Regions from separate parts of the Streptomyces sp. DSM 116795 genome, predicted to be linked through region 2. Evidence: predicted binding sites of a transcription regulator. Region 2 holds the regulator's gene; the other holds the start of a gene.
What was found. Region 2 encodes HspR, which represses chaperone genes until heat shock. Its sites were predicted from a motif close to TTGAGNNNNNNNNNCTCAA; they were not measured.
Positions count from the first base shown of each region.

Region 1: lon (endopeptidase La) is a predicted target of HspR. The motif match lies at 4,146-4,164, and genes of this name have one in related genera.

Region 1 is NZ_CM147707.1:2,217,247-2,229,325, reverse strand. Features, by position in the region: gene ACSMXX_RS09370 (multifunctional oxoglutarate decarboxylase/oxoglutarate dehydrogenase thiamine pyrophosphate-binding subunit/dihydrolipoyllysine-residue succinyltransferase subunit) at 1-669, opposite strand, end outside; gene ACSMXX_RS09365 (HAMP domain-containing sensor histidine kinase) at 938-2,053, opposite strand; gene ACSMXX_RS09360 (response regulator transcription factor) at 2,191-3,015, opposite strand; gene ACSMXX_RS09355 (spermidine synthase family protein) at 3,095-3,802, opposite strand; gene lon (endopeptidase La) at 4,187-6,709, shown strand; gene ACSMXX_RS09345 (hypothetical protein) at 6,984-8,120, shown strand; gene ACSMXX_RS09340 (hypothetical protein) at 8,436-9,299, shown strand; gene ACSMXX_RS09335 (hypothetical protein) at 9,302-9,481, shown strand; gene ACSMXX_RS09330 (hypothetical protein) at 9,588-10,706, shown strand; gene ACSMXX_RS09325 (lysozyme) at 10,869-11,720, opposite strand; gene ACSMXX_RS09320 (MarR family winged helix-turn-helix transcriptional regulator) at 12,020-12,079, shown strand, end outside.
Region 2 is NZ_CM147707.1:3,814,033-3,826,111, reverse strand. Features, by position in the region: gene ACSMXX_RS16505 (trypsin-like serine peptidase) at 1-520, opposite strand, end outside; gene pdxR (MocR-like pyridoxine biosynthesis transcription factor PdxR) at 638-2,125, opposite strand; gene ACSMXX_RS16495 (methyltransferase domain-containing protein) at 2,194-3,024, shown strand; gene ACSMXX_RS16490 (VOC family protein) at 3,090-3,446, shown strand; gene ACSMXX_RS16485 (heat shock protein transcriptional repressor HspR) at 3,498-3,956, opposite strand; partial or broken gene dnaJ (molecular chaperone DnaJ) at 3,958-5,162, opposite strand; gene grpE (nucleotide exchange factor GrpE) at 5,238-5,960, opposite strand; gene dnaK (molecular chaperone DnaK) at 5,957-7,834, opposite strand; gene ACSMXX_RS16465 ((Fe-S)-binding protein) at 8,155-10,455, shown strand; gene ACSMXX_RS16460 (ATP-binding protein) at 10,960-11,367, shown strand; gene ACSMXX_RS16455 (Yip1 family protein) at 11,628-12,079, shown strand, end outside.

The sequences.
Region 1 (12,079 bases), 1.6 Mb from region 2:
CGTGAAGGACACCTTGCCGCCGCGGGCGCGCTTGAGGTGGTTGTTGATGACGATGCGGTTGTCGAAGAGCAGCTTCACCGGGACGGCACGTACGGACGTGGCGGTGGGCAGCTCCAGCGACGCGTTCATGTTCTTCGCGACGGCCGCGGACGGCCCGCGCAGCTGCGTGTACTCGGGGCCGGACGGCTGCTCCGCCTCGGCGCCGCCCTGCGCGGGCGCGGCGGGCTTGGCCTGTGCCCTCGCCGGCTCGGCCGGTGTGGGCTTGGCGTGCTTGGCCGGCGCGGGCTTGGCTTCCGCGGGCTTCGCTTCCGCGGGCTTGGCGGGTGCGGCGGCCTTGGCCGGCTTCGCCTCAGCGGGCTTGGCCTCCGCCGGCTTCGCCGGTGCCGCGTGCGCGGGACCTGCGGCCACTCCCGAGGTGCCGGCTGCGGCGCCCGGCGGCGTGGTGGGGGCCGCAGCCGGCTCTGCCACCGCTCCCGCGGCCTCGGCGCCCGGCTTGTAATCGGCGAAGAAGTCCCACCAGGCTCGGTCTACCGAGTTGGGGTCCTGGAGGTACTGCTGGTAGATCTCGTCGACGAGCCACTCGTTTGGCCCGAAGACGGCGGCGGGATCGCTTCCCTGACCGTCCTGCTGGGTCGAGACGCTCGAGCTGTTGTGGGACTGTGACGACACGGCGGCAACCGCCCTCTTCCGCGTTCCTTAGGTGGTGGACAGCGGGAACAAAGGCTACGCCTCTCGCCGCCTGACTTGCAGTCCAGGCCGGGTTGTCGTCACGCAAGTCACATCAAGAGTCCGGTTTCGGCGCATGAAGTGGCGGGAAACAACCAAGGTTCGCCGCAGAGTGGAACTGGCGGCCCCGGTTCCACGTCCTACTACTTCGGGGCCTTTCGTCAGGCGATCTCTTCCATCAGGGTGCTGTGTCGGCCTGCGCCTCCCCGCGTCAGCCCTGCGCCTCGTTCACACCCGGAAGGGTGACCTGGATGCGGCAGCCCCGGGGGGACTCCGCGACCCTGATCCAGCCGCCGTGCAGGTCCACCGCCCAGCGCGCGATCGCCAGGCCCAGCCCCGTGCCGCCGTCGCCGCCGCCCGGTCCCGAGCCGCGCTGCGAGGACGTCTCGGCGGCCTTCGTACGGTTGAAGCGCTCGAAGACGTGTGCGCGTTCCGACTCGGGGATGCCGGGCCCCTCGTCGAGCACCTCCACCTCGAGGCTCTCCTCGGTCGCGCCCGGGCGCGCACGCACGGTGACGCGGCCGTGCGGAGGGCTGTGCTTGACCGCGTTGTCGATGAGGTTGGCGACGACCTGGTGCAGCCGCTCGGCATCCGCGTAGGCCGTCAGTTCGGGCGGGGAGACGTCCAGATGCAGATGGACGTCCGTACGGGAGTGCCCCTGCCCCTTGCTCATGTTCGCCTCCTTGAGCACCCCCGCCAGGTACGGCCACACCTCGAAGCGGCGTGCGCGCAGCGGCACGACACCGTTGTCCAGGCGGGAGAGGTCCAGGAGGTGCTCCACGAGGCGGCCGAGCCGGTCCGTCTGCTGGAGGGCGATGCGCATCGTCTCGGGATCGGAGTCGGAGACACCGTCCACGACGTTCTCCAGCACGGCCCGCAGCGCCGCGATCGGGGTGCGCAGCTCGTGCGAGACGTTGGCGACGAGCTCCTTGCGGTGCTGGTCGACGAGCTCCAGGTCCGCTGCCATCTGATTGAAGGTCTCGGCGAGTTCGCCGAACTCGTCCCGGCGGTCGCCGCGCACGCGGCGTGAGTAGTCGCCGTCCGCCATGGCTCTGGCCGCGTCCGTCATCTCGTCCAGCGGCGCAGTGAGGGACTGCGCCACGAACTGGGTGATCAGCAGCGAGGCGATGATCGAGATGATGGTGATGACGCGCAGCTCGGTCGCGGAGTTGACCGCGAAGAGCGCGAGCAGCGTGGTGATCACCACGGAGACGATCACCAGCGCGCCCAGCGCCGCCTTCACCGAGCGGTACGGGTCGAGGGGGCGCAGCCCTTCCCAGAGCCGGTCGATCCACCCCACCCATACGGGCTCCCAGCGCCGGCGCAGGCGCTGGTTCAGGCGGCCCAGGGCACGCACCGCGCGCCCCAGGAACCTGCCGGTGACACGGACCGAGCGCGGGAGGCGGACCGCCCGGCTCGCCGAAGGGGTGTCAGGCACCTCTGCCACGTCGCCGACGCCGCCTGTCAGGAGCCGTCCGCGGCCGACGCCGGATAGCCGCCGCCGTCCGCACCGGACGACGCGTTCGCCGAGTTGGAGCCCGACGAGGGCGTCTCGAGTGCGTAGCCCACGCCGTGCACCGTACGGATGCGCTCCGCGCCGATCTTGCGGCGCAGGGCCTTGATGTGGCTGTCGACGGTGCGCGTCCCGGAGGCGTCCGCCCAGTCCCACACCTCGGCGAGCAGCTGCTCCCGCGAGAGCACGGCACGCGGCGAGTGCGCGAGGCACACAAGCAGGTCGAACTCGGTGGGCGTGAGGTGCACGTCCTCACCGGTGACGCGCACCCGGCGCTGCGAGTGGTCGATCTCCAGCTCGCCGAGGCGGAGTATGCCGCTGCGCGGGGTGTGCGCGGCGAGCGTGGCCCGCTCGACCCGGCGCAGCAGTACGTGCACCCGCGCGGCGACCTCGCGCATCGAGAACGGCTTCGTCATGTAGTCGTCCGCGCCGACTCCGAGCCCGACCAGCATGTCCGTCTCGTCGTCCCGCGCCGTCAGCATCAGTACGGGGACCGGACGTTGCGACTGCACCCGTCGGCAGACCTCCAGTCCGTCGAAGCCCGGCAGCATCACGTCGAGGACGATCAGATCGGGCTGCCACGCCTCGGCCGTGTCCACGGCGGCGGGGCCGTCGCCCGCCGTCTGGACCTGGAATCCCTCGGCCCGCAGCCGCATCGCGATGGCGTCGACGATCGTGGGATCGTCCTCGACGACCAGGATTCTGCGCTGCGCGCCAGGGGTGGTCGACGCGGACGCGTTGCTGCTCTGTGCCGGTGTGATGTTCTTCTGGTCCATTCGACCCCGCCCCTGCATGGCCCCGTGGCTTGTTTGTGTGCGTGCTTGCAGCAGCGTAAGGGGCTTGTGTCGGCTGCGGCTATGCCGGTTTGGTTGCGAAGTGGACCACGTCGGGGACGCCTCGGGCGACGGGGATCTCTTCCGTACGAACCCCCTGGAATCCGGCATTCCGCAATGCATCCTCGAATGTCGGGGAGGCTTGCGCCGACCAGACGGCGAGTACGCCGCCGGGCGCCAGCCGGGCACGGCAGCCGGTGAGCCCGGCGGGGGAGTAGAGGGAGGCGTTGTCCTCGGTGACGGTCCATTCCGGGCCGTTGTCGACGTCGAGGCACAGCGCGTCGAACAGCTCGCCGCCCCGCAGATACCGCGTGAGGTCCGCGTGCACGATCTCCGTACGCGGATCGCGCAGCGCCGCGGCCGAAAGCCGGGAGAGCGGCCCGCCCTCCCGGTGCCAGTGGATGACGGCCTCCTCGCGCTCGACGACGGTGATGCGCCCCCACTCCTGCTCTGCGGCGGCCTCGGCGAGCGAGAAGCCGACGCCGAGGCCGCCGATCAGCAGGCGCGGCGCCTCCCCGTGCGCGCTTCGGTGCTGCCGTCCGCGGCGCAGCTCCTCCAGAGCGGCTCGTACGAGCAGACGCTCGGAGCGCCCGTCGGAGGTGTCCATGAGGAAGGTGCCGTTGGCGATGATCTGCAGCAGCGCCCCGTGCTGCCGCAGCACCACTTCGCCGTTCGGCCCCGAGCGGCGGTCGAGGACGACGGGGGCCGCGGCGTCTGGGGGTAGGGACATGGGCTCATCCTCTCGCTCCGCGGTGGCAGCCCGACAAGTGCGGGCCCATGGGGCGCCTCCCGGGACGTTGCTCGGCGGGGGGCGGGTTTCTCTCCGCCGCGACGGTGAGTCGTCCCGCGGCGGAGCCCGGCGGTGCCGGACCTCCGCGCGGGGCGCGGGGAACACTCGCGGAGTGGAGCGCATTGCCGAGAGGGAGATGCCGCGGCCAGATGCGGGCCGCCCCGGGGCAGAGCCCCGGTGGCGGGCCCTCTGGGGCCGCCCGCTCCTCCGGCCGGGCCGGAGTGGGTCGATCGCTCCTGGCGAACAGCAGGGAATCGGCGGAACATCCGCAGGCCTCTGCGCATTGAGTGGGCATAGCTCAACTTGCCTGCCTAGGGAGAGATCATGGCTGCGACGTCCACACCCCTCACCCTGCCCGTGCTGCCCCTCGACGACGAGGTCGTGCTGCCGGGAATGGTGGTGCCCCTGGACCTGTCGGACAGTGAGGTGCGGGCGGCGGTCGAGGCCGCGCAGGCCGCCATCGCCTCTGGAGAGAAGCCGCAGGTGCTGCTGGTGCCGCGGGTCGGGGGGAGTTACACGGACATCGGCGTGCTCGGCCGCGTCGAACAGGTCGGCCGCCTCGCGGACGGCGACCCGGGTGCCCTCATCCGCGGCCGGCAGCGCGTGCGCGTCGGCTCAGGTACGAGCGGCCCCGGCGCCGCCCTGTGGGTTGAGGGGAGGCTCGTACCGGAGGACGGAGAGGGGGAAGGGGCCGCGGAATCCGGCGGGGGTGCGGACACCGACAGGACCGCGGAGACCGGCGGGGCTGCGGACAACGACAGGCCCGCGGAGGCCGGCGGGACGGAGACCGGCGGCGACGCCGCCGAGCTGATGACCGAGTACAAGGCGCTCGCCGCCGACTGGCTCCGCAAGCGCGGCGCATGGCAGGTCGTGGACCGGCTCCAGCAGATCGACGACCCCGGTCGGCTCGCGGACAACGCGGGGTACTCCCCGTTCCTGTCCGCCGAGCAGAAGATCGCCCTCCTGCGGACCCTCGACCCCGTCGAGCGGCTGCGCCTCGCCATCGGATCGCTGCGCGAGCACCTCGCCGAGCAGGACGTGGCCGAGTCGATCGCGAAGGACGTCCAGGAGGGCGTCGACAAGCAGCAGCGTGAGTTCCTGCTCCGGCGCCAGCTCGACGCCGTACGCAAGGAGCTCGCCGAGCTGAACGGCGACCCCGAGGACGAGGGCGAGGACTACCGCGCCCGCGTCGAGGCGGCGGCGCTGCCCGATCACGTGCACAAGGCCGCGCTCAAGGAGCTGGAGAAGCTGGAGCGCGCCTCCGACCAGTCACCCGAGGGCGGCTGGATCCGCACCTGGCTCGACACCGTCCTGGAACTGCCCTGGAACGAACGGACGGAGGACGCCTACGACATCGCCGGCGCCCAGGCCGTCCTGGACGCGGACCACGCGGGACTGCAGGACGTGAAGGAGCGCATCACCGAGTACCTGGCGGTGCGCAAGCGGCGCGACGAGCGCGGCCTCGGCGTCGTCGGCGGCCGGCGCGGAGGCGCCGTGCTGGCACTGACCGGGCCGCCCGGCGTCGGCAAGACCTCGCTCGGCGAGTCCGTGGCGCGGGCGATGGGCCGCAAGTTCGTCCGCGTCGCGCTCGGCGGCGTACGCGACGAGGCGGAGGTCCGCGGTCACCGGCGTACGTACGTCGGGGCGCTGCCCGGGCGCATCGTGCGGGCCGTGAAGGAGGCCGGCTCGATGAACCCGGTGGTGCTGCTGGACGAGGTGGACAAGCTCGGTGCCGACTTCCGCGGCGACCCCTCGTCGGCGCTGCTGGAGGTCCTGGACCCGGCGCAGAACCACACCTTCCGCGACCACTACCTGGAGGTCGAACTCGACCTGTCCGACGTGGTCTTCCTCGCGACCGCCAACGTCATGGAGGCGATCCCGGACGCGCTGCTGGACCGTATGGAGGTCGTGCAGCTCGACGGCTACACGGAGGACGAGAAGGTCACCATCGCCCGCGACCACCTGCTGCCCCGCCAGATGGAGCGCACCGGCCTCGAATCCGGCGAGGTCCGGCTGGAGGACGGCGCGCTGCGCAAGCTGGCCGGCGAGTACACGCGGGAGGCGGGCGTACGGAACCTGGAGCGCTCGGTCTCCCGGGTGCTGCGCAAGGTGGCGGCCCAGCACGAGCTGGGGGAGCGCGAACTCCCCGTCACCGTCGGCGCGGACGAGCTGCGCGCCCTGATCGGGCGGCCGCACCACACCCCGGAGTCCGCCCAGGACCCGGCGGAGCGGCGTACGGCCGTGCCCGGTGTGGCGACGGGGCTCGCGGTCACGGGCGCGGGCGGCGACGTGCTCTTCGTCGAGGCGTCGCTCGCCGACCCCGAGACGGGCGGCTCCGGGCTGACCCTCACCGGGCAGCTGGGTGACGTGATGAAGGAGTCCGCGCACATCGCCCTGTCGTACCTGCGTTCGCGCGGTGCGGAGCTGGAGCTGCCGGTGGCCGATCTGAAGGACCGCGGCATTCACCTGCACGTCCCGGCGGGCGCGGTGCCCAAGGACGGCCCGAGCGCCGGCATCACCATGACCACGGCGCTTGCGTCGCTGCTGAGCGGACGTCAGGTGCGTACGGACGTGGCGATGACGGGCGAGGTCTCGCTGACCGGGCGGGTGCTGCCCATCGGCGGCGTGAAGCAGAAGCTGCTCGCGGCGCACCGTGCCGGTGTCACGACGGTGATCATCCCCAAGCGGAACGAGCCCGACCTGGACGATGTGCCGGAAGAGGTGCTGGAGAGGCTCGACGTGCGTCCGCTCGCCGACATCCGGCAGGTGCTCGAGCTGGCCCTGACACCGGCCGAGTCCGGCTGCCTCCACGATGGCGGCGAGCGGGGGTTCCCGGTGGCGGCCTGACGCCGCGAACCGCCGGGGACCCTCCCCGCCCTGGACGCCGCGCCGGCATCGCATGCCGGCGCGGCGCCGTGTCCGGGCACGGTCGCTCCACGGGCCGGGCCGGGCCGGGACGTTCGGGAGGACGGCCGAACGGCACAGCCGGACATGCGGCGGATCCGGTCGTCGGATAGATCTCGGATTGCTGATCCGGCGGCGCTCAGGGCGGTAACTGCCCGGGGGCCTCTGGGCGCTGCCGGATCCCGACTCCCTGTTCCCTCACAGCAAGGGATGCCGCATGACCGCGAAGCTCAGACGCGTAACCGTCACCACCGCGACGGGCCTCGGCCTGTTCCTCACCCTTCTTCCCACCGGACAGGCCCAGGCGCAGGCCCAGGCGCAGGCTCCGCAGGCGTCGGTCCGCGTGCCCTGCAACGACATCGCCGCGCTCAGGACGGCCATCGACGACGCGAACACCGGCGGCGGCAGCATCGTCCTCGCCTCGCACTGCATCTACTCCCTGACGGCGGCCGACAACACCGACGACGGCCTGCCGGAGATCACCGGGGACGTGCGGATCTCCGGGGACCGGTCCACCATCCAGCGAGGTCCCGGCGCCAACGGTGCCTTCCGCGTCTTCCACGTACGGCAGGGGGGCAGCCTGAGTCTGAAGTCGCTCACTGTCCGCGGCGGTTCGGCGTTCAACGATACGGGGCGCAACGGCGGAGGAATCTTCAGCGATCAGGGCAGAGTGACCCTGACCGACGTGACGGTGAGGAACAACAGTTCCGCGTTCCTCGGCGGCGGCATCTGGAACAACCGCGGAGCGCTGGAGCTGAAGAACACCGAGGTCAGGAACAACACCAGCGTGAACGCCGGTGGGGTGGCCACCAACGGGACGATGACGATGCGGGGCGGCGCCCTCAGCGACAACACGGCCGTCAACTGGGGCGGTGGCCTCGCGAACGCCGGCCGCACCACGCTGCACCACGTGTCGGCGAACCACAACGAAGCCGAGGTCGGCGGCGGCCTCATGCCCCTGGACATCAACGGCCGCAGCGGACCGCTGCGTACGAACTTCACGCAGGTCAGAGGGAACACGGCCGTGACAGGCGGCGGCATCCTGATCGGCGGCACCGAGCCGACGACCCTGTACCGGAGCACCGTCAACCGCAACACCGCGACCGACGGCCCCGGCAGCGGCGGCGGCATCGGCAACTTCGGAGCCCGCTACGAGATCACCACGGCCACAGGCGCCGAGGACGAGCGGATCAGCAAGGCCGGTGCCGCGCAGGCGCTGCCCAAGGTGAATCTCATCCGGAGCACCGTCTTCAAGAACACGCCCGAGAACTGTGCCCCGCCCAACAGCGTTCCGCGCTGCGACGCCGTCGGCTCCGCGCCGTCCAAGAACGAAACGAAGCCGGGCAGGAGTTGACGGTTCCACCACGCCCCGGCCGCCCGTCCCCAGAGCAAGACGCCCGTCCCCCAGAGCAAAGGGAAGCCGCATGACCGACGAGCTCAGACGCGTATCCCTCACCGCAGTCACCGGCCTCGGCCTCTGCCTCACGCTCCTTCCCGCCAGGCTCCGCAGGCGTCGATCCGGGTCCCGTGCAACGACGTCGCCGCGCTCAGGGCCGCGGTCGACAACGCCAACACGAGCGGGCGCGGCATCGTCCTCGCGCATCGCTGCACCTACTCGCTCACCGCGGCCGACAACGCGGACGACGGCCTGCCGGAGATCACCGGCAAGGTGCGGATCTCCGGAAACCGCTCGGTCATCCGGCGCGCAGCCGGCGCCCCGCCCTTCCGCGTCTTCCACGTGACGCTGGGCGGCAGCCTCGCTCTGCACTCGCTCACCGTCCGCGGCGGTGAGTCCGCTCCGGTGAGCGGGAGCAACGGCGGCGGGCTCCTCAACGAACGCGGCACCGTCAGCCTGAGCGGCGTGACGGTCAGGAACAACACATCCAGCGGCCTCGGCGGCGGGATCGCGAGCGTCCTGGGACGGCTCGTTCTGAAGAACACCACGGTCAGGGACAACAGCGCCGTGTGGGGCGGCGGGGTCGGCACGAGCGGGACGATGACGATGCGGGGCGGCGCCCTCCGCAGCAACACGGCGACGAACTGGGCAGGCGGCCTCGCGAACGGAGGCGCCACCAAGCTGGACCACGCGTCGGTCGACGGCAACGGCTCCGGCGATCTCGGCGGCGGCATCGCAACCATGGCCATCGATGAGGAATCCGGGCCGCTGCGGATGAACTTCACCAGGATCCGGGGCAACGTCGCGCAGACCGACGGCGGCGGCATGTACGCCGGTGCGGACGAGCCGACGACTCTGTACCGCAGCAGCGTCAGCCGCAACGTCGCGAACGGCGGCCCCGGCATGGGCGGCGGCATCTCGAACACAGGTGTCTCCCTCGACCTCCACACCGGCACGGGGACGAGCGCCAAGCGGAGGAACAGCAGCGCCGCCCAGCCGCCGTTCGAGGTGAACCTCATCCGCAGCGCCGTCTTCAGGAACACCCCCACCAATTGTGCGCCGCCCGGGAGCGTCCCCCGCTGCGACGCCGTCGGCTCCGCCCCGGCCGGGAACGCCACAAAACCGGGGAGAAGCTGAGGTTGCGGCGGACGCAGGGCGGCTGCGCCGCCGAGGTCGCGAGGGACGACCGGCAGGTCTTCCTGACGGCCGCGTACGGGATCTCCCGGCCGGGGCCCCTCGCCGCGCCTTCGACGGGGCCGCCCTGGGCACGGCGGCCGAACGGCACAGCCGGACATGCGGCGGATCCGCTCGTCGGATAGATCTCGGAATGCCGGCTCGGCGGCGCTCAGTGGCGATGGCTGCTCGCAGGCTTCTGGGCGTCGCCGGAAGCCGTCCTCCTGTCCCCCCAGACGCAAGGGAAGCCGCATGACTGACAAGCTCAGACGCGTAACCCTGACCGCCGTCACCGGCCTCGGCCTGTGCCTGACACTCCTGCCTGCCGGGCAAGCGCAGGCGCAGGCGCCGACTCGCGTGCCCTGCAACGACATCGCCGCACTGAAGGCGGCCATCAACGCGGCCAACACCAGCGGCGGCAGCATCGTCCTCGCCCCTCGTTGTGTCTACAACCTCTCGCAGCCGGACAACGCGGACGACGGCCTGCCGGAGATCACCGGAAAGGTACGGATCTCCGGAGACGGCACCGCCATTCAGCGCGGCACCAACGCCCAGGCGTCCTTCCGCGTCTTCCACGTGAGACAGGGCGGCAGCCTCAGCCTGGACTCGGTCAGCGTCCGCGGGGGTCAGACCACCGCGGACTCGGGCCACGGCGGGGGCTTCTTCAACGACCGCGGCAGACTCTCCCTGACCGATGTGACGGTCCGGGACAACAGGGGCAGCGTCGGCGCCGGGATCTGGAACCAGCTGGGAACCCTCGTTCTGAAGGACTCCACGGTCAACAACAACAGGGGCGGTTTCGGCGGTGGGGTGGCCACCAACGGGACGATGACGATGCGGGGCGGCGCCATCCGCGACAACTGGGGCGGCATCTGGGGAGGCGGCCTCGCGAACGCAGGCGAAACCAAGCTGGAGCACGTATCGGTCGACGGCAACGACTCCGGCGACCACGGCGGCGGCATCATGACCATGGCCATCAACGACCAGACCGGGCCGCTGCGCGCGAACTTCACAAAGGTCAGGCGCAACATCGCTCAGACCGACGGCGGCGGCATCCAGACCGGTGCGAACGAGCCGACGACCCTGTACAGGAGCAGCGTCAGCCACAACACCGCGAACGGCGGCGCCACCCGCGGCGGCGGCATCGCGAACCCCGGTACCCGCTTCAGCCTGTTCATCGGTACGAACGGCGCCCCCAGGCATGAAGAGAGCAAGAGCAAGTCCGCGAAGCAGCCGACCCCGTTCCAGGTGAACCTCATCCGGAGCACCGTCTTCAAGAACCACCCCACCAACTGCGCGCCGCCCAACAGCGTCCCCAACTGCGAAGCCGTCGGCTCGGCGCCGGCCACGACGAAGCCGGACAAGAGCTGACGGGTCAGTACAGCTACGGCGTGTCCGGGCGGGCGGGAGCTCCCGGTGGCGGCCCGCAAGAGCCGCCACCGGGCACCCCCTCCCGGCTGGGAACGCCGCGCCGGCACGCTCCGCCGCCGGCGCGGCACGGGCGTCAGGTCACCGTCCGCGGGGCGTCGCCGGTCATCCGTTGGCGAGCGCCTTCAGACGGTCCATCGAACCGTTGAACAGGTTGTGGTCCCCGACGGTCGGCCCGGTCGAGGTGTACTGCCAGAAGGTGTGGAAGCCCCACCCGTTGGGGAGCGTGCCGGGCGAAGAGGCGTAACGGGCGATCCACAGCGGGTTGGTGCTGCCGAAGCCGCCGTTGTTGCCCGTGCACTGCGTCCACCAGTCCGTCGTCGTGTAGATCACGGCGTCCCGTCCGGTACGTGACTTGTAGGTGCTGGTGAAGTCCTTGATCCAGCTGACCATGGCGCTCTGGCTCTTCCCGTAACAGGTCGATCCGTACGGGTTGTACTCGATGTCGAGCACGCCGGGGAGCGTCTTGCCGTCCTTGCTCCAGCCGCCGCCGTGGTCCGCGAAGTAGTTGGCCTGCGCGGCACCGCTGGAGTTGTCCGGCAGCGCGAAGTGGTAGGCGCCGCGGATCATCCCGATGTTGTACGAGCCGTTGTACTGCTGCGTGAAGTAGGGGTTCGTGTACGACGTGCCCTCCGTCGCCTTGACGTAGGCCCACCTGACGCCGCTGTTCCACAGGGTCGACCACGGGACGTTGCCCTGATGGCTGCTCACGTCGACGCCGTGGACGGACGCGGCCAGCGTCTGCGGCGGGCTGCCGTCCGTGGAGTCGCCGCCCTCGTGCATGCGTACGCCGACGCCCATCGAGGCCTCGCCGGGCTTGACGGGGTCGGCGTCCTGGGGGGCCGCGCTCGCCGTACCCGGTGCGGTGACGAGCAGAGCGAGAGCGGAGATGAACAACCCCGCCGCGGAGAGGATTCCTCGTCCGCGGCGGGTCGTACCGGATCCGTGACCTGGCATCGCTGCCTCCGAAACCGTGCGTGGGGTGGGGAGTCGGGATTGGCGCGGGGAACGGTGCGGTGGGGCGTGAAGGTGGGGGGTAGTTGATACATGCCCACTCTGGTGTGGGCATGTCACATCTTTAACCGTACGCGCGTAGACATAGGCGGGGAAGACGGACAGCTCTCTGCCGGTGGTCCATACCTGCGAAATAATGCTGGAACTGCGACGATCGCCGTCCGCGACGGGAAGTTTCCGCGCGAATGACGGCAGAGACGCGTGGGGCGACGGAGGAGAAGGGCGCAGAGGTGGATGAGTACATGCGGCAGCAGGCACCCGAACTGCTGGATCTCGAACGGGAGCTGACGGTCTTCATGCGC
Region 2 (12,079 bases):
GGATGGTGCGGCCGCCTCGCTTCTCCATCCGCAGGAACGCCCAGTCGTACGGAAGGACCGACTCCAGGTTCTTGCTGGTGTCCCAGCCGGGAGCCGTCTTCCACGACTCCACCTTCCAGCCGTGAGCGAGCACCGTCCGCGGACCGTCGCCCGTGCCGCCACGCTTGGTGCCCTTGCCCTTGCTCCTGCCCTTGTCCTTGCCCTTGAGGCCGTTCTTGCTCTTGTAGGCGGGCTGGAAGTACAGGGCCTCCGGCTTGCGCGGACGCTCCGGGCTGTGGATGCAGTGCGCCGCGGTGGCCACGATGCTGCCGCTCGGGGAGTCGACGATCGCGGCGGAGCAGGACTCCGCCTGATGGCCCGGCAGCTTGGCGACGAGCTTCCCGACCGTCCTGACCGTTCCCTGCGGCCAGCGGTCACCCTTCGAGGCGTGCGGATACGGCGCGGGCGCACTCGCCCCCATGAGAGCCAGCGAGGTCGTGCAGGTCACGAGTGCGGCGAGCGCCGCGCGGGTCGACGTCATGCACCTACGCTCTTCCGCCGCCGTCCCCGGGGCCAACCGCACACACCTGATCGGGTTAACAGTGCATGTTCCGGCCCGCCGGCCCCGGCCGGCCGGCCCAGGCGTGGGGTCGGGCCGTCACGGCATCCGCAGCCGGGCTTCGCCGAGTGCCGCCACGCCCCTGGCGATTCCGGCCTCCGTGCTCGCCGCGTAGCCGAGGACGAGCCCCGGACGTCCGGGACGCTGACGGTGCCAGGAGAGCGGCTGCACCTTGACCCCCCGCTCCAGAGCAGCCGCCGCGAGGCCGGTGTCCGCGAACCGGGCGTCGTCGAAGGTGACCGTCAGATGCAGTCCGGCCGCGGCGCCGTGCACCGTCGCGTCCGGCAGATGCGCCCCGACGGCCTCGATCATGGCGTCCCGGCGACGGCGGTGACGTCTGCGCATGAGACGCAGGTGCCGCTCCAGCTCCCCCGACTCCATCAGCCTCGCCAGCACCAGTTGCGGCAGCACGGCGTTGCCGAGGTCCGTGTGCCGCTTGGCGTCGACGAGTGCCTCCCGGTAGCGCGGTGGTGCCAGCACCCATCCAACTCGCAGAGCGGGGGTGAGGAGCTTCGAGACGCTGCCCGCGTAGAAGACCCGGTCCGGCAGCATCGACCGCAGCGCGGGCACAGGCGGACGGTCGTAGCGGTGCTCCGCGTCGTAGTCGTCCTCGATGATCAGTCCGCCCTCGCGGGCCCAGCTCATCAGTTCACGGCGCCGGTCGCCCCCGAGCACCACACCCGTCGGGAACTGGTGCGCGGGGGTCAGCAGTACGGCCCCTGCCCCCGAAGCGCGCAGCCGGCCGACGTCGACGCCCTCCGCGTCGACCTCGACGGCAGGAGTGTCCAGCCCCCATCTGCGCAGCACCTGGCGGGCTCCGAGGGAACCGGGCTCCTCCACGGCGACGGTGCCCGGACCGTGCTCGCGCAGAAGCAGCGCGAGCAGAGCCAGGGCCTGCGAGACACCGGCGACCACCACCACGTCGTCCGCGTCGGCCCTGACGCCGCGGTTACGGGGCAGCCAGCCGGCGACCGCGCGGCGCAGCTCCGGTGCACCGCGCGGGTCTCCGTAGCCGAGACCGGCGGCGGACAGCCCGTCGAGCACGGAACGCTCGGCGCGCAGCCAGGCGGTACGCGGAAACGCGGCCAAGTCCGGGACCCCCGGCGTCAGATCGACGGGGGCGGGGGTGGCCCGCATCGTCTCGAAGATCTCCACGTCCGGCTCGGCGTCAAAGACCACCCCGTCCGCCGGCGGTTGCGATGGCGCCGTGACGGTGGCATCCGGCGGGGCTGCCGTGGCGACGACGACGGTGCCGCCACGGCCCCGTCCGGCCACGTGTCCGTCCTCGCTCAGCCGCTGGTACGCCTCGGTGACCACGCCGCGCGAGACCCTCAACTCCGCGGCCAGCACCCGCGAGGCGGGAAGCCTGCTGCCGACCGGGAGACGGCCGTCCGAGATCGCGAGCCGGAGCCGCCGCGCCAGCCACTCGGCCAGCCCTCCGCGCGGCGCCTCGGCGGTGTCCAGCTGGAGGAAGTCGGAACCCGTCGTTATGGCCCGGTCGACTGCGCTCTCTTTGGCACTGTTCATCGATCTAATCCCCGCAGGGTGGCGTCACGGACAGATGCCGGCGCAGCTGGGGAGAGAGCGAGGTCTTTGTGACAGACACCGGTTACGTGCACGGGTACTCGGAACGTGAGGCCCGCCGCCTCGGCGACCAGGCGGACACGCTCGCCGCACTCCTGCACCGCGGCACCGGCTACCCGCCTGGCAGCCGCGTATTGGAGACCGGCTGCGGAACCGGCGCTCAGACGGTGCATCTGGCCGCCGCCAGTCCGGGCGCGCACATCGTGGCCGTCGACACCTCCCAGCACTCTCTGCGCCGCGCCCGTGAGCGCGTCACGGCCCAGGTCCCCGGTGCCGGCGTGGAGTGGTGCCGGGCCGACCTGTTCGATCTGCCGTACGCGGACGGCGAGTTCGACCATCTCTTCGTGTGCTTCGTACTGGAGCATCTGCGCGAGCCGGAGCGCGCGCTTGCGGAGCTGCGGAGGCTGCTGCGCCCCGGAGGCACCGCCACCGTGATCGAGGGGGACCACGGTTCGGTCTTCTTCCATCCGTACAGCGCCGAGGCACATGCCGTGGTCGACCAGCAGGTGCGTCTCCAGTCGGCGAGCGGGGGCGACGCGCTGATCGGCCGCCGGCTCCAGCCTCTGCTGACCGACGCCGGGTACGAGCACGTCGACGTACGCCCGGTCACGGTCTACGCCGACCGGTCCCGGCCCGATCTGGTCCAGGGCTTCACCCGGGACACCTTCATCGCCATGTTCGAACTGATCCGTGACGACGTCCTTGCCGCGGGTCTCACCACGCCCGCCGACTGGGAGCGCGGCATCGCCGACCTGTACCGGACCACCGAGCCGGGCGGCACCTTCCACTACACGTACTTCAAGGCGCTCGCCGTCAACCCCGGCCCGCACACCGCCGGTTGAGCTTGAGCCGGAACGCCCCGGTCAACCCGGTGCCCCGGCCGAGCTCGGGCAGTACGCTCCCGCGCATGAGCCTCGAATGGGAACAGGTCATGGTGGACGCGGCGGACCCGGCCACGCTGGGGCGCTGGTGGGCCGAGGCCCTCGGCTGGACCGTACTGAACGACTCGGCGGAGGAGTTCGAGATCCGCCCGGCCCCGGACCGGCTGCCCGGACTGCTCTTCGTGCCCGTCCCGGAGCGGAAGACCGGCAAGAACCGGCTGCATCTGGACTTCCGGCCCGACGACCAGGAGGCCGAGGTCGCCCGTTTCCTGGCCCACGGCGCACGCCACGCCGACGTGGGCCAGAGCGAGGAGGACCCCTGGGTCGTACTCGCGGACCCGGAGGGCAACGAGTTCTGCGTCCTGGGGCCGCGCCGGCAGTGATCGCCGTGCCGGCGGTGAGAGCCGCGCGTGCGCGTCAGTCGCGGCGGCGCGTCAGTCGCGGCGCTGCTTCTTGGGCCGCCAGACGACCAGCGCGCCGGACTGCGGGTGGACGTCCTCGTACGGGACGAGATCGCGCCGGTACGAGGCGTGGACCTGGGCCTCACGCTGCTGCATGGCCGCCGCGGCGCCCTCGACCGCCTGCTGGAGCTCCACCACGCGGGACTTCAGCGCGGCCACCTGATTCTCCAGCTCGATGATGCGCTTGATGCCCGCGAGGTTGATCCCCTCGTCCTGGCTCAACTCCTGCACCTGACGCAGGAGTTCGATGTCGCGCGCCGAATAGCGCCGGCCGCGCCCGGCCGCGCGGTCGGGGGAGACCAGGCCGAGGCGGTCGTACTGGCGCAGGGTCTGCGGGTGCAGACCGGAGAGCTGAGCGGCGACCGAGATGACATACACAGGGGACTCGTCGGTCAGCTGGTAAGGATTGCGTCGTCCACCTCGGCCGTTCACCTCAGTCTCCCTTCGCGGCCTTGAACAGGGCCGCCCTCGGGTCCTCCGCGGCCGTCGCCTCGCGGTAGGTCTCCAGGATGCCCTTCGCCTTCTCGCTCAAATCCTTCGGAACCGATACGTCGATGGTGACGAGCAGATCGCCGCGCGTCCCGTCCTTGCGGACCGCTCCCTTGCCGCGGGCCCGCATCGTACGGCCGCTGGGCGTGCCCGGCGGCAGCTTGAGCGTGACCGGCGGACCGCCGAGCGTCGGGACCTTGATCTCGCCGCCGAGCGCCGCCTCCGGGTAGGTCACCGGCACGGTCACGGTCAGGTTGTCCCCCCTGCGGCCGAAGACCGGGTGACGGTCCACGTGCACGACGACGTACAGGTCGCCGCCCGGGCCGCCACGCTCACCCGGTGCGCCCTTGCCGCGCAGCCTGATGCGCTGCCCGTCGCTGACGCCCGAGGGGATACGGACCTGCATGGTGCGCGAACTCGTCGCCCTGCCGGAGCCCTTGCACGTGTCGCAGGGGTCCTGCGCGATGAGCCCGCGGCCCTTGCAGTCGACGCAGGGATCGGTCAGGGAGAAGCCGCCACCGCCACCGCGCGATACCTGGCCGGTGCCGACGCACGTCGGGCACACACGCGGTGAGCCGTTCTTGTCGCCGGTGCCGGCGCACGCCTTGCACGCCGCCGAGGACGACATCCGCAGCGGGACCGTGGCGCCGTCCACCGCCTCGGTGAAACTGAGCGTCACCTCGGACTCGATGTCCTGGCCGCGCCTCGGCTGTGTGCGCGTACCGGCGCCGCCGCGGTTGAACAGCCCGCCGAACACGTCACCGAGACCGCCGCCGAAGCCGCCCGCTCCGCCCGGGCCGCCGGGGCCTCCCGGGCCGCCCGGCTGGCCGCCTCGAAGAGGTCGCTCAGGTCGAAGTTGAAGCCGCCCGCTCCGCCGGGACCACCTGGACCGCCGGTCCTGATGCCCCCGTTGCCGAACAGGGCGCGCGCCTCGTCGTACTCCTTGCGGCGCTTGGCGTCGCCGAGTACGTCATAGGCCTCGGAGGCGTCCTTGAAGCGCTCCTCCGCCTTGGCGTCGCCCCTGTTGGCGTCGGGGTGGTTCTCCCGGGCGAGCTTGCGGTAGGCCTTCTTGATCTCGGCCTCGGTGGCGTCCTTCGGGACGCCGAGGACCTTGTAGTAGTCCTTCTCGATGAAGTCCTTCGTACTCATCCGCGGCGTCCCTCCCTCCCGGTTCCGTGCCCGCTTGTGCTGCCGTGGCCAGCCTGGTCGGCTTGGTCGGCCTGGTCAGCCCTGGTCGGGGCCACCGTTCTCCTCTTCGTCGGCGGACTCCTCGCCTGCCGCGCCCTGAGCACCCGGCTGCGGCTCGGCGACTCCGACCCTGGCGGGGCGGATCGTCCGTTCGCCGATTCGGTACCCGGGCTGCAGGATCTGCACGCACGTCGTCTCTGTGACGTCGGGCGAGTACGAGTGCATCAGCGCCTCGTGCACAGTCGGGTCGAAGGGCTCGCCCTCCTTGCCGAACTGCATCAGACCCATCTTGGCGGCGACCATCTCCAGCGACTCGGCCACCGACTTGAAGCCGCCGACGAGTTCGCCGTGGTCACGGGCGCGGCCGATGTCGTCGAGCACCGGCAGCAGTTCCGTCAGCAGGTTCGCGACGGCGACTTCCTTCACGGACGCGCGGTCACGCTCGACCCTGCGGCGGTAGTTCTGGAACTCCGCCTGGAGCCGCTGCAGATCCTGCGTCCGTTCGTGCAGTGCCGTACGGGTCTGGTCCAGCTGAGCGGTCAGCGCCGCCACCTGGGCATCCTGACCCTGGCCCTGCAGGACCTCCGGGCCGGACTGGCCCTCCTGCTCGTTGTCGGTCACGTCCCCGGCCGGCTCCGCCGGACCCCCCGCCTCGTCGGCGGGCACTTGTCCGGCGGCCTGCGCCGCAGCGTCATCGGGCTGTACGGCGTCGGCGGGGACGTCGGGCTTCTGTTCGAAGCCCGGAGTCTCCTCCGTCACGCTGCACCATCCTTCGGCTTCTGCTCGTCGTCCACGATCTCGGCGTCGACGACATCCTCGTCACCGTCGGCCTTGGCCTGCCCGGCGCCCTCGGCACCCTCGGCACCGGCCTCAGCGCCGCCGGCCTCGCCCTGGGCGGCCTGCGCGTCCGCGTACATGGCCTGACCCAGCTTCTGGCTGGTCGCCGCGACCTTCTCGCTGGCCTCGCGGATCGCCGCGGTGTCCTCGCCCTTCAGCTTCTCCTTCAGGTCCTCGAGAGCTTCCTCGACCTCGGTCTTGATCTCGCCGGGGACCTTCTCCTCGTTGTCCTTGAGGAACTTCTCGGTCGTGTAGACCAGCTGCTCCGCCTGGTTGCGCGTCTCGGCGGACTCGCGGCGCTTGGCGTCCTCGTCCGCGTACTGCTCGGCGTCGCGCATCATGCGCTCGATGTCTTCCTTCGGGAGCGCCGAGCCGCCGGTGACGGTCATCCGCTGCTCCTTGCCGGTACCGAGGTCCTTGGCGGAGACGTGCATGATGCCGTTGGCGTCGATGTCGAAGCTGACCTCGATCTGCGGCACGTTGCGCGGAGCGGGCGGCAGACCCGTCAGCTCGAACATGCCGAGCTTCTTGTTGTACGCCGCGATCTCGCGCTCGCCCTGGAAGACCTGGATCTGCACCGACGGCTGGTTGTCCTCGGCCGTGGTGAAGGTCTCCGAACGCTTCGTCGGAATCGTGGTGTTGCGCTCGATCAGCTTGGTCATGATGCCGCCCTTGGTCTCGATGCCGAGGGACAGCGGGGTGACGTCCAGCAGAAGGACGTCCTTGACCTCGCCCTTGAGCACACCGGCCTGCAGGCTGGCGCCGATGGCGACGACCTCGTCCGGGTTGACGCCCTTGTTGGCGTCCTTGCCGGCGGTCAGGTCCTTGACCAGGTCGGCGACGGCGGGCATACGCGTCGAGCCACCGACCAGCACCACGTGGTCGATCTCGGACAGCTGGATGCCGGCGTCCTTGATCACGTTGTGGAACGGGGTCTTGCAGCGCTCCAGCAGGTCCTCGCTCAGCTGCTGGAACTGGGAGCGCGTGAGCTTCTCGTCCAGGTGCAGCGGACCCTCGGCGGACGCCGTGATGTAAGGCAGGTTGATGTTGGTCTCGGTCGAGCTCGACAGCTCGATCTTCGCCTTCTCCGCTGCCTCACGGAGACGCTGGAGGGCCATCTTGTCCTTGCCCAGGTCCACGCCGTGCCCGGACTGGAACTGCTTGACGAGGTGGTCGACGATGCGCTGGTCCCAGTCGTCACCGCCGAGGTGGTTGTCGCCGTTGGTGGCCTTCACCTCGACGACGCCGTCGCCGATCTCCAGCAGCGAGACGTCGAAGGTGCCACCGCCGAGGTCGAAGACCAGGATCGTCTGGTCTTCCTTCTCCATCCCGTAGGCGAGGGCGGCGGCCGTCGGCTCGTTGACGATGCGCAGCACATTGAGGCCCGCGATCTCGCCGGCCTCCTTGGTGGCCTGGCGCTCGGCGTCGTTGAAGTACGCCGGGACGGTGACCACGGCGTCCTCGACCTTCTCACCGAGGTAGGACTCCGCGTCGCGCTTCAGCTTCTGCAGGATGAAGGCGCTCATCTGCTGCGGGTTGAAGTCCTTGCCGTCCAGGTTGATCTTCCAGTCGGTGCCCATGTGACGCTTGACGGACCGGACAGTCCTGTCGACGTTGGTCACAGCCTGCCGCTTGGCCACCTCGCCGACGAGCACCTCGCCGTTCTTCGCGAAGGCCACAACGGACGGCGTGGTCCTGGCGCCCTCGGCGTTGGTGATGACGGTGGACTCACCGCCTTCGAGAACACTGACGACGGAGTTCGTCGTGCCCAGGTCGATGCCGACCGCACGTGCCATTTCGGTTTCCTCCAGCTGATGTCTTGAGTGAAGCTGGCTCAAGAGTGCCTGGCCGATCCGAGAACGTCAAACGACCTGAGCTGAGCCCACTCAACTCTTATGCCGTCTTTATGCGCACCCCCTTCTGACCAGGGGATAAACAGGGGTATCGGGCCTGCGGGGCGGCGCACGGACCCCGTAGGGCGCCCCGCGACGCAGATCACCGCGCGCCCGGGTACCAGCAGGGCACGGGGAGTGGGTAGTCTCGTACGAATCAGATAAGTTACCGCTTAGTAAGCCACCCGATCAGGTCTCGCCCGAAGGCCGCCCGAGGAGCCCCCATGCAACTCGCCGCGATCGTCGTTTCGCTGGTGCTGGCCGCGGTCGGCATCGCGCTGTTCGCGCGCGCCATCGCGCAGATCTACCGCTTCGTCAGGCTGGGGCAGCCGGTGCCCGCCGGCACGCGGACCGACGTCCCGGCTGCGCGCACGCTCACCGTGGCCCGCGAGTTCTTCGGTCACACACGCATGAACCGGTGGGGCGTCGTCGGCTTCGCGCACTGGTTCGTCGCCGTCGGGTTCTTCGCGCTCGTGCTGACCCTCGTGCACGCCATGGGTCAGCTCTTCCAGGCCGACTGGACGCTGCCGCTCATCGGCACGTGGGCGCCGTACGAGATGTTCACGGAGTTCCTCGGCCTGATGACGACGCTCGGCATCGCCACGCTCATCGTCATCCGGCTGCTCAGCCTGCCCTCGCGGGCGGGCCGCAAGTCCCGCTTCGCGGGTTCCAAGGCGGGCCAGGCGTACTTCGTCGAGTACGTCATCCTCACGATCGGGGTGGCCATCCTCGTGCTGCGCGGACTGGAGGGCGCGCTGCACGGCGTACACGGCTACGAGGCCTCGTACTTCGTCTCCTACCCGCTGGCCGCCGCCTTCGACGGCCTGAGCGTGAGCGCGCTGCAGAACCTGACCTACCTGGTCGCGCTGATCAAGATCGGCACCTCGTTCGTGTGGATGATCGTCGTCGGCCTCAACACCAACATGGGTGTGGCCTGGCACCGCTTCCTCGCCTTCCCGAACATCTGGTTCAAGCGCAACGCGGAAGGCGGCACCGCGCTGGGTGAGCTGAAGCCGATGGTCTCCGGGGGCAAGGAGATCGACTTCGAGACGGCCCTCGACGACGAGAACGAGGAGGAGGTCCGCTTCGGCGCCTCCCAGGTCGAGGACTTCTCCTGGAAGGGCATCCTCGACTTCTCCACCTGTACGGAATGCGGCCGCTGCCAGTCGCAGTGCCCCGCCTGGAACACCGGCAAGCCCCTCTCGCCGAAGCTGCTGATCATGTCGCTGCGCGACCACGCGCACGCCAAGGCCCCGTATCTGCTCGCCGGCGGCGGCAAGACGATGGAGGGCGAGGAGAAGGCCACCGAGGAGCAGCTCAAGCACGTACCGAAGGCGGCGCTGGAGGAGGCCGAGCGCCCGCTGATCGGCACGGCAGAAGAGAACGGCGTCATCGACCCGGACGTGCTGTGGTCGTGCACCACGTGCGGTGCGTGCGTCGAGCAGTGCCCCGTCGACATCGAGCACATCGATCACATCGTCGACATGCGCCGCTACCAGGTGATGATCGAGAGCGCGTTCCCGAGCGAGGCCGGGACGATGCTCAAGAACCTGGAGAAGAAGGGCAACCCCTGGGGCCTGGCCAAGAAGCAGCGCCTGGAGTGGACGAAGGAGCTCGCGGAGGAGACCGGCTTCGAGGTGCCCGTCGTCGGCAAGACCGTCGAGGACCTCACCGAGGTCGACTACCTCTACTGGGTCGGCTGCGCGGGCGCCCTGGAGGACCGGGCGAAGAAGACCACCAAGGCCTTCGCGGAGCTGCTGCACATCGCCGGCGTCAACTTCGCGATCATGGGCGGCGACGAGAAGTGCACCGGCGACTCGCCCCGCCGCCTCGGCAACGAGTTCCTCTTCCAGCAGCTCGGCGAGGAGAACGTCGGCACGCTCAACGCCGCCTTCGGGGAGGACGATGACGACGAGAGCACCAAGCTCCCCGCCTCGAAGAAGAAGATCGTCGCGACCTGTCCGCACTGCTTCAACACGCTCGCCAACGAGTACCCGCAACTGGGCGGCCACTACGAGGTCGTCCACCACACCCAGCTGCTCCAGCACCTCGTGGACGAGGGCAAGCTGGTGCCCGTCACGCCGGTCGAGGGTCTGATCACGTACCACGACCCGTGCTACCTGGGCCGTCACAACAAGGTCTACACGCCGCCGCGCGAGATCATCGGCAAGGTGCCGGGCCTGCGGAACGAGGAGATGCACCGCCACAAGGAGCGCGGCTTCTGCTGCGGCGCGGGCGGCGCCCGGATGTGGATGGAAGAGCGCATCGGCAAGCGCATCAACAACGAGCGCGTGGACGAGGCCCTTTCGCTGGATCCGGACATCGTCTCGACCGCCTGCCCGTTCTGCCTCGTCATGCTGACGGACTCGGTCAACGGCAAGAAGAACGATGAGAAGGCCAAGGAGGAGCTGCGGGTCGTGGACGTCGCGCAGTTGCTGCTGGACTCCGTGCGTACGCCGGGCGAGGACGGCCCGTCGGACGAGCCTGAAACGGAGGAGAGCAGCGCCCCTGAGCCCGCCCGGTAGCCGCGGAGCCGGGTGCCCGGGTACCGGTCAACCGGCTTCAGAAGCCGAATCTCCGCGGGCAAAAATGCGTAAATGAACGGAGTCTGCCGTCCAGAACGGCAGACTCCGTTCGTTTGCGACAAGCTCCGTTCGTATTCAGTCACTTAGCGTTCTTCACACGTCAATCCCCTTCGGGGGATACCCAACCGGCACCCCGCGCCTTAGCCTCGCTGACCAGCGGCAGAAGTACCGGAAGCAGAAGCCGGAAGCAGAAAGGAGGCGACCCCGGTTGCTGGACGGCGGCGACGTGGTGGCGGAGACCAGCCCGGTCCGCCGTGTCTCCGCGAGACGGGACGTGCGTCCCGCCCCGGTCCCACCGGTGGTCGCGGACACCCGGCGCTTACGTTTCTGCGGCTGGAGAACACGGCCCGATAACCTGCGGGGCACAAGCGACCGGGCCCGCAAGGGACACAGGCAGGGGGAAGACCCGGTCCGTACGCCGACCACCGTCGAGGAGATGGGCGCATGCTGACCAACGAGCGCCTGTGCCGACTGCATTTCAGCTCACGAGACCTCCCACGCATCCGCATCGAGGTCGAGGAGTGCGCGGCCTCTGCCGGGCTCGCCGAGCCGCGCAGAGGCGAATTCGTCGTCGCCGTCGACGCCGTGGCGACCAACGCGGTCGAACACGCCGGCGGCACGGGCCGGCTGGTGATGCGTCACCTCGCGGGCGAACTGGAGTGCCGCGTCGAGGACTCCGGGCCCGGCTTCTCCGAGGACGTCATCCCCGAGCTGGCGCCCGGCGTGGCCGGAGCCACCGCGGGCCGCGGGCTGTGGCTGGCGCGCCTCGTCACCGACAGGCTCAGCGTCGAACCTGCGGGGCCGGAATCCGGCGCGGTGGTGACGCTGGCCGTGAAGCTGCCCGGCGGCTGACCGGGGCCAGCCGTTCGCGGGCGTCGCGGCCGGTGTGGCCGTCGCGGTCCTCCGCGGCCGGTGCGGCCGTCGCGGTCCTCCGCGGCCGGTACGGCCGTCCTCGTCCGGCCCGGCGGCGGACTTCTCGTCCCGTCGGCTGACGGCACGCCATGACAGCCCTTAGGGGTGAGCCCTACGAGTTGTACCGGATCGGCCACAAAGCCTGTCCCAATCTCCCGGGCCCGGCTTTGGCGGCCCGGGGACAAGGTACGTTCGAAGGCGTGGCTGGTTTCAGGATCGGACGCGGCCGGGGCTCCCGGAACGCGCAGCAGCAAGGGCAGTACCGCGGACCACAGGGGCGGGCGCAGGGCGCGCCGGGCCCCGGCCCGGGGGCGTACGGACAGCGCCCGCCGGAGCAGTGGCCACGCAGGGGCGGCGGCCGTGGCGAGCCCGAGTACTTCGGTGAGCCGCACGGCGCACAGCCGCACCCGGGGCAGGGCTACGGACCGGGTCACGGACAAGGCCAGGGCTACGGGCAAGGCCCCGGTCCCGGCGCCCCGGGCCAGGGCCGCAGCGGTCCCCCGTTCGGTCCGGGCCCCTACGCCGCCGGCAACGGTCCGGCACATGGCAGCGGCCCCGCCGCCGACCCGTACGGCGACTCCTCGGGACACACCCGTTCCTTCACCGTCCCGGACCCGTTCAGCGCGCACGGCGCCTACGGCCCGGACGACGG